Regions from separate parts of the Variovorax sp. PMC12 genome, predicted to be linked through region 2. Evidence: riboswitches for the same ligand, from Rfam matches in the RefSeq annotation. Region 2 holds a riboswitch; the other holds the start of a gene.
What was found. A riboswitch is a leader RNA that binds a small molecule or an ion and turns the genes downstream of it on or off. The one in region 2 is predicted to bind S-adenosylhomocysteine.

Region 1: it holds a riboswitch for S-adenosylhomocysteine, as region 2 does, so the genes downstream of both, metH (methionine synthase) here and ahcY (adenosylhomocysteinase) in region 2, are expected to answer to the same signal.

Annotation. Positions count from the first base shown of each region.
Region 1 covers NZ_CP027773.1:3,892,434-3,898,900, reverse strand. Annotated here, with positions in the region: gene C4F17_RS18000 (homocysteine S-methyltransferase family protein) at 1-649, shown strand, start outside; gene C4F17_RS17995 (SH3 domain-containing protein) at 817-1,497, shown strand; gene C4F17_RS17990 (LysR family transcriptional regulator) at 1,505-2,434, opposite strand; gene C4F17_RS17985 (PACE efflux transporter) at 2,557-2,994, shown strand; gene C4F17_RS17980 (lipase secretion chaperone) at 3,007-3,942, opposite strand; gene C4F17_RS17975 (esterase/lipase family protein) at 3,959-4,915, opposite strand; S-adenosyl-L-homocysteine riboswitch at 5,103-5,178, shown strand; gene metH (methionine synthase) at 5,258-6,467, shown strand, end outside.
Region 2 covers NZ_CP027773.1:4,865,925-4,872,391, reverse strand. Annotated here, with positions in the region: gene C4F17_RS22675 (septal ring lytic transglycosylase RlpA family protein) at 1-218, opposite strand, end outside; gene metF (methylenetetrahydrofolate reductase [NAD(P)H]) at 311-1,135, opposite strand; gene C4F17_RS22665 (TlyA family RNA methyltransferase) at 1,146-1,922, opposite strand; gene ahcY (adenosylhomocysteinase) at 1,933-3,372, opposite strand; S-adenosyl-L-homocysteine riboswitch at 3,440-3,509, opposite strand; gene C4F17_RS22655 (hypothetical protein) at 3,702-5,819, shown strand; gene C4F17_RS22650 (hypothetical protein) at 5,963-6,467, shown strand, end outside.

The DNA.
Region 1 (6,467 bases), 970 kb from region 2:
CGGCCCGACGCCCAAGACGGCGAGCATCAGCCCCGACGTGAACGACCCGGGCGCGCGCAACGTCAATTTCGAGGAGCTGCGCGCGGCCTACTACGAGCAGACCGAAGCGCTGGTCGAGGGCGGCGCCGACGTGATCCTGGTCGAGACCATCTTCGACACGCTCAACGCCAAGGCCGCGCTGTTCGCGGTGGACGAGTATTTCGACAACAGCGGCAACCGCCTGCCGCTGATCATCAGCGGCACGGTGACCGACGCCTCGGGCCGCATCCTGAGCGGCCAGACTGTCACCGCCTTCTGGCACAGCGTGCGCCATGCGCAGCCGCTGGCCATCGGCCTGAACTGCGCGCTGGGCGCTGCGCTGATGCGCCCGTACATCCAGGAGCTGGCGCGCGTGGCCGGCGACACCTTCATCAGCTGCTACCCGAACGCCGGCCTGCCCAACCCGATGAGCGACACGGGTTTCGACGAGACGCCGGACGTCACATCGCGCCTGCTGCACGAGTTCGCGGCCGAGGGGCTGGTGAACATCGTGGGCGGCTGCTGCGGCACCACGCCGGACCACATCGCCGCCATCGGCCAGGCCGTGGCACCGATGCCGGGGCGTGCGCTGGGCGCCCACAGCGCGGGCTTCTACCGCGAAGCAGCATAAAGAGGCTCGCCCCCAGGCTTCGCGCACTTCGTGTCGCTGCGCCTTCGCCGTGCCGGGGGCAACACCTGAGGCCCGGCTGAGCCGGTTCCTCGGTGTTCGCTGAATCGGCCCCGCGCTGATTGACGGGCTGGGGGTCCCGGCATAGGCTGGGCCCAAGGAGCCTTGCCATGAACTCATTCCCACGACGCTGGGGCGGCATCGCCGCGGTCGCCCTGCTGCTGCCGCTTTCGGCGGCGGCGCAGCAGGCCTTCACGCGCGGCGCCGTGAACCTGCGGGCTGGCCCGTCGGGCGACTATCCGCTGGTGGCGCGCCTGGCGCCCGGTCAGCCGCTCGATGTGGTGGGCTGCACCAGCGGCTACGGCTGGTGCGACGTGCTGCTGCCAGACGGCGGGCGCGGCTGGGTCTGGGCGCGCAACCTCGACTACGCCTACCAGGAGCAGCGCGTGCCGCTGGCCACCTACGGCGCGGTGATCGGCGTGCCGATCGTCGGCTTCGCGATCGGCAGCTACTGGGGCAACTATTACCGCGACCGGCCGTGGTACGGCGACCGGCGCTGGTGGGGCGGCAGGCCGCCGCCGCCGGTGGCCGGCTGGCAGCCACCGCCGCCGAGCCGGCCGGGATGGCAGCCGCGTCCCTGGCCGGGACCGGGCTTCCGGCCGCCGGGGCCGGGCGTGCGTCCACCGCCCCCGCCCGGCATCCGGCCTCCGGTCGACCCCGGCTTCCGGCCGCCGCGGCCGCATCCGGGGTTCCGGCCCGGGCCGCCTCCCGGCATGCCGCATCCAGGCGGTGGCGGCGGTTGGCACCACGGCGGTGGCGGACACCACGGGGGCGGTGGACACCGGCCCTGACCGGCCGTCATCCTTCGCCGCCGGTCTTGGGCCCGCATTCGCCGGGGGGCCGGCGATCCCGCCCGATCAGCGACACGAAGCGCTGCGCCCCCAGGCCGAGCGGGCGCTCGCGTGACCACACCACGTCGACCCACAGGTCGAGCCCGTTGCTGAGGTTTTCGAACGGAATTTCCACCAGCGCGCCTGCCGCCACGTGAGGCCGCGCGAAGTTGCGCTGCAGCCAGCCCCAGCCCAGCCCGGCGGTGATCAGGCTCAGCGCGGCCAGCGCGTTGTCGGTGCGCCAGACATGGCGGGCGAACACGAAGCGTGGGTCGCTGGTGGCAAGGTCGCGCCCGGCGACGACGATCTGCCGTGTGTTCGTCAGGTGGTCCTCGCGCAGCTTGCCGCCGGGGGCGGCGAGCAGCACCGGGTGGTCGGGCGCCATCACCGCCACCATGAGGTCGCTGCCGACTTCCTGGAAGCCTTCCCGGCCGTCGAGGCTGGGGCGCTCGAACACCAGCGCCAGTTGCGCGCGGCCGCTGTGCAGCAGTTCGAGCGCATCGGCCTGCGGAGCGGCCAGCACCTCGACCTGCAGCAGCGGGTATTCCTGCGCCAGCGTGGCCAGCGGGCCGCTCCACGGCGCGGCCAGCAGCTCGGGTGCGATGGCCAGCGTGAGCCGGTCTTCCAGGCCCTGGGTCAGCGCGAGGGCCTGCACCTGCAACTGCTTGAGCTGGGTCGCCAGCATGCGCGCCTGCGGCTCCAGCGAGCGCGCGGCGGCGGTGGGCTGGGGCTCGCGGCCCTTGCGGTCGAACAGCGGCAGATCGAGCTCGGCTTCGAGGTTGGCGATGGCCATGCTCACGGCCGAAGGCACCCGGCGCAGCGCACGGGCCGCCGCCGAAAAGGAGCCGTGGTCGATCACGGCCAGGAAGACTTCGACGTTCTCGCTGGTGAAGGCCATTGGCTTGCGCTTTCGGGTCGATCTATCAGTAAAACTGAAATAAGTTAACTTTTTATATCAGCAAGAGACACATAAAGTCCACCTATCGCATTTCATTCATCCAGAACGCAAGAGGAAAAATCATGCAGGGGCTTCGCCGTCGTGTTGTCTACATCTCCCTTTACGAAGGGATCGCCATCGTCGCCGCCAGCGCCGGCCTGGCATTGATGACCGACGCCGGCCTGGGCCATTCCGGCGCGCTGGCGGTGGCTGCATCGGTGATCGCGGTGCTCTGGAACCTGGCTTTCAACGCCTTGTTCGAGCGCTGGGAGTCGCGCCAGGCGGTGCGCGGGCGCAGCGTGCGCCGCCGCATCGCCCATGCCATCGGCTTCGAGGGCGGGCTGGTCGCGTTCCTGGTGCCGATGTTCGCCTGGGGCCTGGGCGTGTCGCTCTGGCAGGCGCTGGTGATGGACCTGGGGCTGGTGGTGTTCTTCCTGGTCTACACCTTCGTCTTCAACTGGGCCTTCGACCGCATCTTCGGCCTGCCGGCCTCGGCGATGGGCGAGGCGCAGCCGGCCTGAGGCGCCAGGTGCCTACTGCCCGCCCGGCGGCGCGACGGGTTTGCGCGCCGCGGCCGAGCGCATCGCCAGCGCGCCGCTCAGGCGCAGGCGCTCGGTTTCGTTGAAGAGCGTTTCGCGCAACCGGGCCTGTTCGGCTTCGGACGCCGCCGCGTAGCGGTCGAGGCGCGCATTCCAGTCCTGGTTTTCCTGGTCGAGCGCCGCGAGGTTGCGGGCCACTTCGTAGCCGTAGGCTTCGCTGCGCGCGGCAAAGCGCTCCTGCGGGCTCGCGCCTCGCGCCTCGAGCGCGGCGGTCTGCTGCATCACGTCGGCATGGGCGACGGCTTCCCGGCGCGCTTCGCGCTGTTCCGGCGACAGCCATGCCTGCTCGCTTTGCTTCAAGGCAGCGGTGCGCTGCTCGGGCGTCAGGGCGGTGTTGGCGAGCAATTCCAGCTTGTCGGCCATGAAGTTGTCCTGGCGGATCTGGTCGCCGAACAGGCCTTCGATTTCCTCGGGCGCGAAGTAGCGCCGGCGCATCGCCTCGCGCGCCTGCAGGGCCCGGCGCAGTTGCGCGGGGTCGCCGGGCGCGGGCGGCGGCATGGAGGTCAGGGCCTCCTGCATGTCGACATAGCGTTCGAGCAGTCCGAGCGCGCGCACGCGCCAGTCCTCGCGCAGGTACTTGGCCAGCAGGGCGGGGGCCTTGGCCATGAAGGCGGCCTTGTTGTCGGCCCGCGCCTCGGACAGCACCTGGTCGAAGATGGAGATGAGCGAGCTGTTCAGCAGGGCGTCGGGCACGGCGGCTGCCGTTGCGGTGTGCGCGGGTCGTGGCTCGGGGCCTGCCGTGGCGGTGGTCGCCGCGGCAGGCCCGCGTTCTGCGGCGAAGGGGCCGTCTTCGTCGGGAAGGCTCGCGAACCAGCCGCCGCCGACCGCGATCAGCACCGCGCCGCCCGCCGCCCAGGGCACCCACCGCATTCCCACGGCCGGCGCCTCAGAGGCCCGCGCTCTTCAGCCGCGCGGCCTGGTCCTTGAAGATCTCCGGCACCTTCTTCTCGTAGTACGGAAACTGGCTGCCGTAGGTGTTGCCCAGCACCTGGTTGACCTCGTCGAGGTGGTTCTGGCGGTAGTCGCCCAGGTGGGTGCCGAGCCGCGTGGTGCAGGTCGCGAGCAGGCCGTCGTTGTCTTCGCCGAAGAAGGCGAGGGTGCCCAGCGCCGACAGCGGCGCGTCGCTCGGGTCGAACAGGCTGAAGCCGGTCGACACGCCCGACCACGAGTAGTAGCGCACGCCGTTCACCACCGCCGCGCCGCTCTTCACGCTGCACGACGAGCCCTGCGCGGGCCGTCCCTGCGGGAACTTTGCGTCGAAGGCCGCGCCACCGGCCGTGGTCAGCGAGGCCAGCGCGTTCAGCGGGACTTCCGGCAGCTGGCTCGGGTCCTTGCCCGAGAGGAAGCCGATCACGCTGGTCAGCAGCCCCACGGCCTTGACGACCACGCCTTGCGCGATGCCGCCCTCGGGCAGCCTGGCGAGCAGGTCGGCCACCTTGGAGCCGCCGTTCGCGCCGCCCACCGAGGTGACCGACGCCACCATGTCGGGCGCCACCGCCGCCACATAGCGCACCGTGGGCGCGCCTTGGGAATGGCCGATCAGGTTGAACTTGAGCGTCGGGTTCTTTTCCAGCGCGCGGATGGTCTTGAGCTCCTGCAGCAGCTGCTCGCCGCGGATCTCCGAGGTGTTGGTACCCGAGACCTGCGCCACGTAGACCCGCGCGCCGGCGCCGGCCAGCTTGTCGGGAATGCCGTAGAAGTAGTCGACGCCCAGCAGGTTGTCGAAGCCCAGAAGGCCGTGGACCAGCACGATGGGGTATCTGGTCCTGGCCTCGTCGGAGGCCGCCCGGGCCGTCACCAGCGTCGAGCTGCCGCTGGCGGCCGCGCGGGCCATGGGGGTCATCGCCATCGTCGCCGCGGCAAGCCCGCAGCAAAGAACCACATTCCACTTCATGGCCATCCGGCACTCCCTGACGTCGGTTGAAAAAACGAACGTTCGTTCGGAAACGGTGGCCGCATTCTGTGGATGCGGGCGGGAATGGAAACTGGGGTTTTCCCCGTGGCGGGTTGAATCGCCCTAAAATGCTCGCCTTCCCAAGGAGCGTTGCAGCGGCGGGCCACAGCGGCCGGCCGTCAGGCTTGGGGCGACAACGACGCTCGCCTGTTCGACTCTTCCGCAGGTGAGGCCATGTCCCAGATTCCCGCTCCAGCTACCCCCGATTCCGCCCCCCTGGCACCCCCGCCCATGAAGCTGTCCGGCCTCGAGCCGGTCGCCATCGGCGAAGGCACGCTGTTCGTCAACATCGGCGAGCGCACCAACGTCACCGGCTCCAAGGCCTTCGCGCGGATGATCCTGAACGGCCAGTTCGAAGAGGCGCTGGCCGTGGCGCGCCAGCAGGTCGAGAACGGCGCGCAGGTGATCGACATCAACATGGACGAGGCCATGCTCGACAGCAAGGCCGCCATGGTGCGCTTCCTGAACCTCATTGCCAGCGAGCCCGACATCGCGCGCGTGCCGGTGATGGTCGACAGCTCGAAGTGGGAGGTCATCGAGGCCGGCCTGCGCTGCATCCAGGGCAAGGGCATCGTCAACTCCATCTCCATGAAGGAGGGCGTCGACAAGTTCAAGCACGAGGCCAAGCTGGTCAAGCGCTACGGCGCCGCCGCCGTGGTCATGGCCTTCGACGAGAAGGGCCAGGCCGACACCTACGCGCGCAAGATCGAGATCTGCGAGCGCGCCTACCGCATCCTGGTCGACGAGGTGGGCTTCCCGCCCGAAGACATCATCTTCGACCCGAACATCTTCGCCATTGCCACCGGCATCGAGGAGCACGACAACTACGCGGTCGACTTCATCAACGCCGTGCGCTGGATCAAGGAGAACCTGCCGGGCGCCAAGGTGTCGGGCGGCGTCAGCAACGTGAGCTTCAGCTTCCGCGGCAACGACCCGGTGCGCGAGGCGATCCACACCGTGTTCCTGTACCACGCCATCAAGGCCGGCATGGACATGGGCATCGTCAACGCCGGCATGGTGGGCGTGTACGACGACCTGGAGCCGACCCTGCGCGAGCGCGTGGAAGACGTGGTGCTCAACCGCCGCCCCGACGCCGGCGAGCGCCTCGTCGAGGTGGCCGAAACCGCCAAGAGCGGCGCCAAGGACGACAGCAAGAAACTCGAATGGCGCGGCACGCCCGAGAACCCGGTGCACGTCAACCAGCGCCTGTCGCATGCCATGGTGCACGGCATCACCGACTTCATCGTCGAGGACACCGAAGAGGCCTACCAGCAGATCCTCGCCAAGGGCGGCCGTCCGCTGCACGTGATCGAAGGCCCGCTGATGGACGGCATGAACATCGTGGGCGACCTGTTCGGCCAGGGCAAGATGTTCCTGCCGCAGGTGGTGAAGTCGGCGCGCGTCATGAAGTCGGCCGTGGCCCACCTCATTCCCTACATCG
Region 2 (6,467 bases):
ATGCCGTACCAGGAAGCGCCGCCGCGCTCGAAGATCTCGCGCGGGCCGTCGTCGCCGGGCACGCCGTCGTCCGGCGTCAGTTCGCCCGTGCCGGACACGGCCAGGTCATAGCGCACCGAGGGCACGCTCGACCGCGCCGCGACGCCCGGCGGCACCGCCAGCGCCCGCGGCAGGGGTTTCAGGCTGCCATCGCCTTCGGCATCGGTGGCGGGCGGCATGGCGCAGCCCACGAGTGCGCAGGTCGCGGCCACGAGGGCCGCGTGCAGCACGCTGCGCAGCGATGCTGCCGTCACCCCGACCGCGCGCCCTCTCAATCCAGGCGCTCCAGCAGAGCCAGCGTCGCGGCCGACTGGTTCATCGTGTAGAAATGCATCGCCGGCGCGCCGCCCTCGGCCAGGCGCGCGCACAGGTCCGTGACCACGTCGAGGCCGAAGGACTTGATCGACGCCGTGTCGTCGCCGAAGCCCTGCAGGCGCAGGCGGATCCAGCGCGGGATCTCGGCGCCGCAGGCGTCCGAGAAGCGCATGAGCTGCGTCGAGCTGGTGATCGGCATGATGCCCGGCACGATGGGCGTGTCGAGCCCCAGCCTGCGCGCGTCGTCGACGAAGCGGAAGTACGCCTCGGGGCTGAAGAAGTACTGCGTGATCGCCGAATCGGCGCCCGCCTTCACCTTGGCGGCAAAGGCCTGCAGGTCGGCTTCGGGCGAGCGGGCCTGCGGATGGATCTCGGGGTAGCAGGCCACCTCGATGTGGAAGTCGCGGCCGGTCTCCTCGCGGATGAAGGCGACCAGGTCGCTCGCGTACTGGAACTCGCCGCCGATGCCGTAGCCGCTCGGCAGGTCGCCGCGCAGCGCCACGAGGCGCTTGACGCCCATGGCCTTGAGCTCGGCGAGCTGCTCGCGCACCGTGGCGCGCGTGGCGCCGATGCACGAGAAGTGGCTCGCCGCGTCCACGCCCTCGGACAGGATCTCCTGCACCGCACCGAAGGTGCCCTGGTGCGTGGAGCCGCCAGCGCCGTAGGTGACCGAGCAGAACTGCGGCTTGCGCGCATACAGCAGCTGGCGCACGGCGCGCAGCTTGACCGCGCCTTCGGGCGTCTTGGTCGGGAAGAATTCGAAACTCAGCGGAAGGCGCACCTGCGTCTCCTTAGGAACCGTCCGCGTGAACAGCGCGCACGGCGTGAATGAAAAACTCGCGGTTGCCGTCGCCGCCGGCGATCGGGCTGTCGAACCACTGCAGCACGCGCAGGCCGAGGGCCTCGCAGGCGTCGCGCAGGCGCTTCTCGACCACCGCATACATGGACTCGTCGCGCACGATGCCGCCCTTGCCGACCTGGCCCGGCTGCAGTTCGAATTGCGGCTTGACCAGCATCAGCAGGCGGCCGTCGTCCGCCAGGAACTCGACCACCGCCGGCAGCACCAGCGTGAGCGAGATGAACGACAGGTCGCCCACGATCAGGTCGAAGCGCGACTCGCCCTCTTCGCCGAGGTCCTCGGGCGACAGCGCGCGCGCATTAACGCCCTCGATGGGCACCACGCGCTCGTCCTCGCGCAGCTTCGCGTGCAGCTGCCCGTGGCCGACGTCGACGCCCACCACCCTGGTGGCGCCGCGCTGCAGCAGGCAGTCGGTGAAGCCGCCGGTCGACTGGCCCACGTCGAGGCACAGCTTGCCGGCCGGATCGACGCCGCTCGCGGCCAGCGCGCCTTCGAGCTTGAGGCCGCCGCGCGACACATAGCGCGCCTCGGCCGCGTCGACCAGCTCGAGCTCGGCCGACTCGGGCACTTCGTCCTTGTTCTTGGCGACGTTGCGCCACGCGTCGCTCGTGCCCGCGTCGCGCCAGCGCATGCCGCCGGCGATGAGCCGCACGGCCTGCGAACGCGACGCGGCCAGGCCGCGCTCCACCAGCAATTGATCGGCGCGCATGCGCTGTCGATCAGTAGCGGTACGTGTCCGGCTTGTACGGACCGTTCTTGTCCACGCCGATGTAGGCGGCCTGCGCGTCGGTCAGCTCGGTGAGCATGGCGCCGACCTTCTTCAGGTGCAGGCGAGCGACCTTCTCGTCGAGGTGCTTGGGCAGCACGTAGACCTTGCCGGCCTCGTAGGCGTCGGGCTTGGTGAACAGCTCGATCTGGGCGATGGTCTGGTTCGCGAACGACGACGACATCACGAAGCTCGGGTGGCCCGTGCCGCAACCCAGGTTCACGAGGCGGCCCTTGGCCAGCAGGATGATCTTCTTGCCGTCCGGGAAGGTGATGTGGTCGACCTGCGGCTTGATTTCTTCCCACTCGTACTTCTCGATCGAAGCGACGTCGATCTCGTTGTCGAAGTGGCCGATGTTGCAGACGATGGCCTGGTCCTTCATCTTGACCATGGTGTCGTGCGTGATCACGTCCTTGTTGCCCGTGGTCGTCACGAAGATGTCGGCCTTGTCGGCGGCGTACTCCATCGTCACGACCTTGTAGCCTTCCATCGCGGCCTGCAGGGCGTTGATCGGGTCGATCTCGGTGACCCACACTTGCGCCGACAGCGCGCGCAGCGCCTGTGCCGAGCCCTTGCCCACGTCGCCGTAGCCGGCCACGCAAGCCACCTTGCCGGCGATCATCACGTCGGTCGCGCGCTTGATGCCGTCCACCAGGGACTCGCGGCAGCCGTACAGGTTGTCGAACTTGCTCTTGGTGACCGAGTCGTTCACGTTGATGGCGCGGAACAGCAGCGTGCCCTTGGCCGACATTTCGTTCAGGCGGTGCACGCCGGTGGTCGTTTCCTCGGTCACGCCGATGATCTCGGCGGACTTGCGGGTGTACCAGGTCGGATCGACAGCCAGCTTGGCCTTGATGGCGGCGTACAGGATGCGTTCTTCTTCACTGGTCGGGTTGGCCAGCACGCTCTGGTCTTTTTCGGCGCGCTGGCCCAGGTGCATCAGCAACGTGGCGTCGCCGCCGTCGTCCAGGATCATGTTCGGGCCTTCGCCCTTCGAGCCCTTGGGACCGAAGTCGAAGATGGCGTGGGTGTAGTCCCAGTAGTCCTTCAGCGACTCGCCCTTGATGGCGAACACCGGCGTGCCCTTTTCGGCGATGGCGGCGGCGGCGTGGTCCTGCGTCGAGAAGATGTTGCACGAGGCCCAGCGCACTTCGGCGCCCAGGGCTTGCAGCGTCTCGATCAGCACGGCCGTCTGGATGGTCATGTGCAGCGAGCCGGTGATGCGCGCGCCCTTGAGCGCCTGGCCCTTCGCGAACTCCTCGCGGATGGCCATCAGGCCGGGCATTTCGGTTTCCGCGATGCGGATTTCCTTGCGGCCCCAGGCAGCGAGGGACAGGTCGGCGATCGCCTGGTCGGCGGTCGAGACGGGGGTGGGCTTGAGAACAGCGCTCATGAGAACTCCAACAAAACTGGTTTGAAAGATGCCACTGCGTTCGGGGAAAAGGACTCACCGCGAGAACAGCGGGTGAGCGTGGTTGCGATGTGGATCCGAGCCTCACGCCTGGCGGCGCTGCAACGCTCCTCGGGACGGGGCATTGTAGACGGGGCGAACAGCCGCGCCAACCTCGGGGATTTGCGCGCATTTCGAGCGTCTTCTGCCCTCTTCGGCTGACATTTGCCAGCCTCAACGTTAAAGCCCCCTGTTTTTACGATTTGCTCAGGTTCGGTTCAGGAGCCAGCCGGCTCGCTGCCGGGCCCATCAGACAAAGAAGAGGGCTCAACATGAGGATGACGAGATATCTCGCGGGTTGTGGACTGGCCGCCTTGCTGGCGGCCTGCGGGGGCGGAGGCAGCGGTGGCGGTGCCACGGGCAGCGGGCTGCCGCTGGCGGGCCTGGACGGCGGCGCGCCGCAGGCGCAGGCCTCGGCCGCGCCCGAGTCCGCGCAAGTGGCGAAGGCGGCCAAGGCCGCACTGGCCGGCGCCGACGCGCGCAGCGGCACCTACCGCGTCTATGCATCCAACGGCACCCAGCAGCAACTGGCGCTCGACTTCGACGCCGGCAGCTACACGATGACGGACAACCTCGGCGCGGCCGAGTCCGGCACCTCCGCCGAAGACTTCACCGAGCCCGGCACCTACGTCTTCGCGAGCAGCCGCATCACCACGGCGGCCAACACGGCGCGCTTTCGCGTGGCGGCGGATGTGGTGGTCGGCGCGTTCCCGTTCCAAGCGGCGTACTCGAGCCCCGCGGCCTACGCCGCGCAGCCCTTCGTGGCGGCACGCGAATTCGTCAGCACCGCGGCGCTGCTGGACGGCACCTATAACCGCTTCAGCGTCACGCGCAGCCCGGGCGGCGCGCAGGACTCGACACTGCTGGCCATGCGCCTCTCTGGCAGCGGCACGGTGCTGGAGATCTGCAACGACGCGATCATCTACAAGATCGATCTCTGCCCTGCGGCCTCGAAGCGCACCTATTCGGTGGCGGCCGGCGCCGACGACACCTGGGTCGGCACCAACGTCGCCAACAGCAGCGACGTCGCCAACTTCCGCATGGCGCGAATCGGCGGCCAGAACGTCTATCTCGCGGGTGGCGTCAACCTGGCGCCGGCCGTGCAGTTCATGCGCATCGGCCTGCCCGAGTCGTCGAGTTGGCCCACCACCCGCGGTGTCGGCGCGTCGACCACGGGCAGCTGGGGCAGCAACCTGATCGACACCGCGAACTCGGTGCGCACGTCCACCGGCGCGGACGGCACCTACGGCAGCCTGACCCTGCCTGTGGGCGGCACGTTTGCGCAGCAGCCCGAAGGCATCCGGCTCGTCAACGGCAGCGGCACGAGCAAGTACTTCGCCATGCAGAACGGCCTGCTCTCGGTGCTCGTCGGCGCGCGCAACCCGAACACGCAGGGCTACCTGCAGCTCAACCTGATCGACACCGGCGCAGCGCCCGATGCGCGCAACGGCAGCTACAAGGTGTACGCCACCAACGGCACGCGGCAGACGCTGGCGCTGAACCTCGACAGCAAGCGCTACGAGATGACGGACGAAAGCGGCACCCTCGCCTCGGGCAGCTTCGCCGAGGACACGGCCGAGCCCGGCAGCTTCGTCTTCGACAGCAGCCGCATCACGAGCCCGGTGAACACGGCGCGCTTCCGGCTGGCCGCGGACACGGTGGTCGGATCGTTCCCGTTCGCGGTCGCGCAGGTCACGCCGGCGAGCTACGGCGTGCGGCCCTTCGTGGCATCGCGCGCCCTGGTGAAGACGCAGGCCGCGCTCGACGGCGTCTACAACCGGCTGGGCATCAACCTGACGGCCACCACGGGCGATTCGTCGATCACGCAGATCCAGGTTGCCAACGGCGGCACCACGCTCTACCTGTGCAACAACGCCGCGATCTACCGCATCGACACCTGCCCCTCGGCAACGCTGCTGACCTACACGGTGTCGCCCGGCGCCACCGTCGACACCTGGAACATCGTGAACGTGGCGAACCCGTCTGACCACGGCAGCTTCGCGATCGCACGGGTGGGCAACGAGAACGTCTATCTCTCGGCCGGCATCGTGCCCGCGACGCCCACCACGTCGGTGTTCCGCATCGGCCTGCCCGAACGCGCGGCCTGGCCCACGGTCACCGCGCGCGGCGGCGCCGCCAACGGCGGCTGGGGCAGCACGGCCGTCGATGCCTCGAGCTATGCGCGCACCCGGGTGCTTCCCGACGGCACGGCGGGCACGCTGAACGCCACGCTGGGCTCCATGGGGATCGTCGGCCCGATCAACATGCGCGCGGTGGGCTTCCCCAACTCGACCTTCCATTTCTCGAGCCAGAGCAGCAAGCTGTTCGCGATGGTCGGCGCACGCAGTCCGGCCACCGCCGGCGCGCTTGAAATCGGCCTGGTCGACTGACGCGCCGGCGCGTCGCCCGCTCCCGGGGCCGCATGCCGCAACGCCGGCATGCGGCCCTTGCTCATTCAGTCCTAAGTCGGCCGCCAGCAGATTCCGGCGCGGCGGCGTACATTGCCCCGACTCCCACTCCGCCGAAAGCACCCATGCAGATCTTCCTGTCCCACAACCGCCGGGCGCTGCTCGCCGCCACGGTCCTCAGCCTGGGCTTCGCCGCGCTGCCAACCGGCGCAGCCGCCCAGACTTCCGACCCCGTGCGCATCCGCGGCACCATCGTCCGCGTCGACGCGAAGACCCTCGTCGTGCAGGACCGCGGCGGCGAGGTCGTCTCGCTCGCTCGGCCGGCCGACATGCCGGTGTCGGAGGTCTACCGCATCAAGCTGTCCGACATCAAGCGCGGCAGCTTCGTCGGCACGGCCGCCATGCCGCAGGCCGACGGTACGCAGAAGGCGATCGAAGTGGTGGTGTTCCCCGAGGCCGCGCGCGGCACCGGCGAAGGCCACCGCCCCTGGGACCTGCTGCCCGAGAGCACCATGACCAACGCCACCGTCGCCGACCTGGCCGCGGCGCCGAAGTCGGTGCGCGGCGGCCAGCAGATGCGGCTGACCTACAAGGGCGGCGAGAAGACCGTCATCGTGCCGCCCGACGTGC